DNA from 2 places in the Nostoc cycadae WK-1 genome. Region 2 is predicted to be linked to the other one. Evidence: riboswitches for the same ligand, from Rfam matches in the RefSeq annotation. Region 2 holds a riboswitch; the other holds the start of a gene.
The links. Region 2 has a riboswitch for cobalamin ahead of NCWK1_RS26110 (DUF1636 domain-containing protein). Riboswitches for the same ligand answer to the same signal wherever they lie in the genome.
Positions count from the first base shown of each region.

Region 1: it holds a riboswitch for cobalamin, as region 2 does, so the genes downstream of both, cobG (precorrin-3B synthase) here and NCWK1_RS26110 (DUF1636 domain-containing protein) in region 2, are expected to answer to the same signal.

Region 1 covers NZ_DF978441.1:23,928-26,133, reverse strand. Annotated here, with positions in the region: gene NCWK1_RS24510 (TMEM165/GDT1 family protein) at 1-581, opposite strand, end outside; adenosylcobalamin-variant (AdoCbl-variant) riboswitch at 1,137-1,220, shown strand; gene cobG (precorrin-3B synthase) at 1,282-2,206, shown strand, end outside.
Region 2 covers NZ_DF978445.1:28,048-30,253, reverse strand. Annotated here, with positions in the region: gene NCWK1_RS26120 (MBL fold metallo-hydrolase) at 1-41, shown strand, start outside; gene NCWK1_RS29775 (hypothetical protein) at 38-211, opposite strand; gene NCWK1_RS26115 (hypothetical protein) at 322-753, shown strand; cobalamin riboswitch at 934-1,073, shown strand; gene NCWK1_RS26110 (DUF1636 domain-containing protein) at 1,096-1,515, shown strand; gene NCWK1_RS26105 (cobalt-precorrin-6A reductase) at 1,520-2,206, shown strand, end outside.

The sequences.
Region 1 (2,206 bases), on a different contig from region 2:
AATAAGCATCCACCAATAAAGGTAAGTTGGCGTTCAGAAATGCGTCCGGCGATGAGTTTACCACCGATAACTGCGATCGCTGCACAAATACTATGTCCTAAAACGGCTCCAATTGTTACCCCAATTGGATTATTACCCGCCGCTAAAGCAATGGTGGCAATTTGTGTGCGATCACCCCACTCTGCCATAAATGTTAATAAGAAGGCTTCTGTTAAAATTGCCCAAGGGGTTTTGCGCTTTGGTAGCTGTGCATCTGCTTTTTTCACAGCGGCTTCTGCTTCTTCTACAACATCTGCATCACAACTCGCCGCCGCCATTTTACTCGCGTCATATAACAGCTTCATACCGAAGGCCAGAAACAAAGCAATTTCCGCATAATGAATGTAAATTTTTGGGAGTAAAGATGCTGCTTGTCCAAATACTACCGAGAGGATAGTCATTGCTGCTAAGGCGGCTGTTACCCCAATAAACACCAAGCGCCGCGAATGGTGCATTGCCAGAATTACAGCAATAAAAAAAGTTTTATCACCAAGCTCAGAAACGGTAATTAATAATAAACCTGCGGTAAAAGCTGTTAACACTCTCTCAAGCTCCTGAAAAATTCGTAGCGATGTGAGCTTGAAGAGAGCCAAAAGACCTCACCAAGCTCACATCTTGTTTGTGAACTTAGTGAAGGTCTCGCTTTCAAATACTTAGCATTTGACATCTGAACCAGGCTTATCACCAGTATGTTGACTCAGATGAACTGGCTTTTAACTGAAAAAGTTATGCCAGTAGCTACTCCCCTTCGATTAACTTAAATGTTACATCTATCTATAGTTAGAGTCAATCATTAAATTTTAATGACTGTCGGCAACTACGATCATCTTAGCAGTTGCTACCGTGACCAGAGACTGTCAAATACAAAAAATATCCCAGTCATCGCTGATGACAGAATTTTTGGCAACAATCAAATGGAGTGTTAGGTGTAATCAAAATAACCTTGAGCAAAAGTGCGATCGCATCTGGTAGTAACTTACATTCATGGTAAGAAAAACACTCTCAAACTTTCATTCCTCTGTGCGTCAGTCTGATGATTAATGAAAAATGTGAAGTATTGAGCATTGCAAATACCGTCTCATGGTAAATTACTAAGGCTTGGAGTTGGGAAACTCCGGTGAAATTCCGGGACTGTGCCGCAGCTGTGAAGGGAAATCCCAAGTCAGAATGCCAACTCCGGGTGTGTCTAGAAGACACAATGATGATCTAATCTCTGCGTCGCACAGAGAAGGAGTTAGGACTTTGTTTTCGGGATTTACTGCCTGTCCAGGCTTATTTTATGCTACATCGGCTCAAGATGGCATTTTGTCTCGCCTGAGAATACCTGGTGGGATACTTAATAGTCAACAATGTCAGGCGATCGCAGACATAGCAGATAATTACGGTGGTGGCTACGTTGATGTCACAAATCGCGCTAACCTGCAAATCAGAGAAATTAGTCAAGGTATCAACAGCGGAGTTCTCCAGCAATTGCAAAATTTGGGTTTAGGTTCTCACAATTCGGCTGTAGACCACATCCGCAATATTATGACTAGCCCCACAGCAGGTATCGACCCAGATGAATTAATCGATACTCGCCCTTTAGTTAAAAACTGGGATGACTATATAGCAGCGCATCCTGAACTATCAGGACTATCAGCCAAGTTTAGCGTTTGCTTTGATGGCGGTGGAAAAGTTGCGGTAAGCGATCGCCTCAATGATATTCTGTTTACTACTGAGTTAATCGACACTCAAGTTTACTTGCGCCTGCATCTGGGATTAATTAAAAGCAAACCACCCATTGATACAGGAATTATCTTGTTACCAGAACAATGTTTGTCTATTTTGGCAGCTTTAGCAGATGTTTATTTACATCATATTGATATCAATAGTCAGCGTAAGCCACGTTTGCGAGAAATAGTAAACAGTTTGGGATGGGAAAATTATCTTCAGCAAGTTGAACAGCGGTTAAATTTTTCTTGGCAACGCTGTGAGAAGTTTATCAACACATCTTCTCAAACAAAGAAGGAAGAATGTTTCAGCCATATTGGTGTTCATCCCCAACGACAGGAAAATTTATTTTATATCGGCGTAGTTTTGCCTTTGGGTAGGCTTGAAAGTCAGCAAATACGGCGTTTGGGCGATTTAGCAGCAAAATATGGTAGCGGGACTATTCGACTCACACCTT
Region 2 (2,206 bases):
GCTTGAAATTAGCTTTAAAAAAGCGTGCTGTAACCTGCTAAACTTTGTATAGGCGATCGCATGTTGTCACAGCAAGAATACAGCGATCGCAAATCATAGTAAATAGCAACGAAAAAACCTCACAGCCAGATTTTTCATCAATTTTAATATTCAGTATATTTTGATAAACTTTTTCCGGAATCAGGAAACCCCAACTGTAGTTATATTTCACAATTATCTATTCAGGCGAACTAAGTACAGCAAGTCTGAAATTATAACAAATAAATGTCAGTACTAGTGAGTATTTATTCTAACTTTTAAATTTAACGGAAGTATAAACTTATGAAACTTTCAACTTTAACAGCTTCCTTTCTTACCATTGCTTCCATGATGCTTACCGCAGGAATTGGGTCTGCTCAAACAGCTACGGATATCACATCCGCGAATATTGACGTAACTCCTATCACCACACATGGTCAAGTCATAACTACAGCCATTAACTCTTACATGTCTCCTAGTAATGCGACTACTTTCCGTGGAATTCAGCCTTTTAATCTTGTTTATCTTGCTTATCAAGGTAATCTTAAATCACAAGGCATTCCTAGTGGCAGCACACTGATATTTCAGCATCAAATAGGTACTCTGAACGCAAGAGATTTAGTTCAAGCTGCTGTTAAAGCCAAAAAACTACCAGACCAATTTCTACACGATTCCACTTATCTCAGTGCGGTTGATGTACAACTGTCATCTTTACAAAAGACTTTTTTGCGTTAATTAATACATAGAAATTCTATCTCATCTGTGAAAATAACAGGTCTTTATAACCCCGATTTCTGGAAAAAGTCGGGGTTATTGTTGATTATGAAGCATTCATAATCAAGCCTTTTATTCAGCCATACCTTAATTTTAAGCATGGAGATTTACTCATTCCTTTTCCTAAAAATGCAGATGATATAATAAACAGAATATTCGGTTTTGATGGAGATCAGCCACCAAAGGTAACGGGGAAAGTTCGGTGCAAATCCGGCGCTGTCCCGCAACTGTGAAGGAAAAACTTTCCAAGTCAGGATGCCCGCCGAAGTATACTAATAAGTCCAACACATCTGCGAGGTACGGATGACTGCTGCTCATACTACTATTACAACTAATTCGCCTGCGATCGCTTCCCAGACTCATACTTTATTTGTTTGCCAAACCTGTGCCAGCCTTTGGCAAGATGGTAAGCGTGTAGGTGAAAGTGGCGGTCAAAAATTACTGCACCAGATTCAGCAACTAGCACAAGATTGGGATTTGCAAGATGAATTTCCGATCCAAGCTGTTGAATGTATGAGTGCTTGTAACCGTTCTTGCGTTGTCGCCTTTGCTGCTAAAGGTAAGTTAACTTATCTGTTTGGTGATTTAAATGTTGATAGTAGTGCGGCGGCTATCCTAGAATGTGCTAGTCAATACTACGCTAAACCTAACGGATTATTGCCTTGGTCAGAACGACCAGAACCCTTGAAACGGGGTATTTTAGCGAAAATTCCCTCCTTGTAGTCAAGTGCTAAGTGCTGAGTATAAACGTGTTTTAATTTTGGGTGGCACTGGCGAAGCCGCGGAACTCGGTGCGAAAGTTGCAAGCATCACTGGAATTGAAGCGATCGCATCTTTAGCTGGTCGCACCCGTGAACCATCAGTTCCATCTGGCAATGTGCGGATTGGTGGTTTTGGTGGTGTAGAGGGGCTGGTGGAATATCTGCGTCAAATGAAAATTGACCTACTAATTGATGCTACTCATCCCTTTGCAAATCAGATATCCTTTAATGCAGCGGCGGCGGCCAATGAAGTAGACATACCCAGATTAATGTTAATTCGTCCGGCTTGGGAAAAAGTGACAGGCGATCGCTGGATTGAAGTAGAAAGTAATAGCGCCGCCGCAGAAGTTTTAAAAAATCAAGCAAAAAGAGTATTCTTAACTGTTGGTAGACAAGAACTAGGCACATTTGCACACCTCCAGGATATTTGGTTTTTGATGCGGATGATTGACCCTCCTGGACAAGATGCCTTAGTACCACCAGGAATGATATTGTGCGATCGCGGCCCTTTCGTCTTAGGAAATGAAAAGAAAATTCTGATTCAGTACAACATTGATACCATCGTTAGTAAAAATAGTGGTGGTGATGCAACCTACGCCAAAATTCTGGCTGCGCGAGAACTGGGTGTACAGGTTGTTATAGTCAAGCGTCCA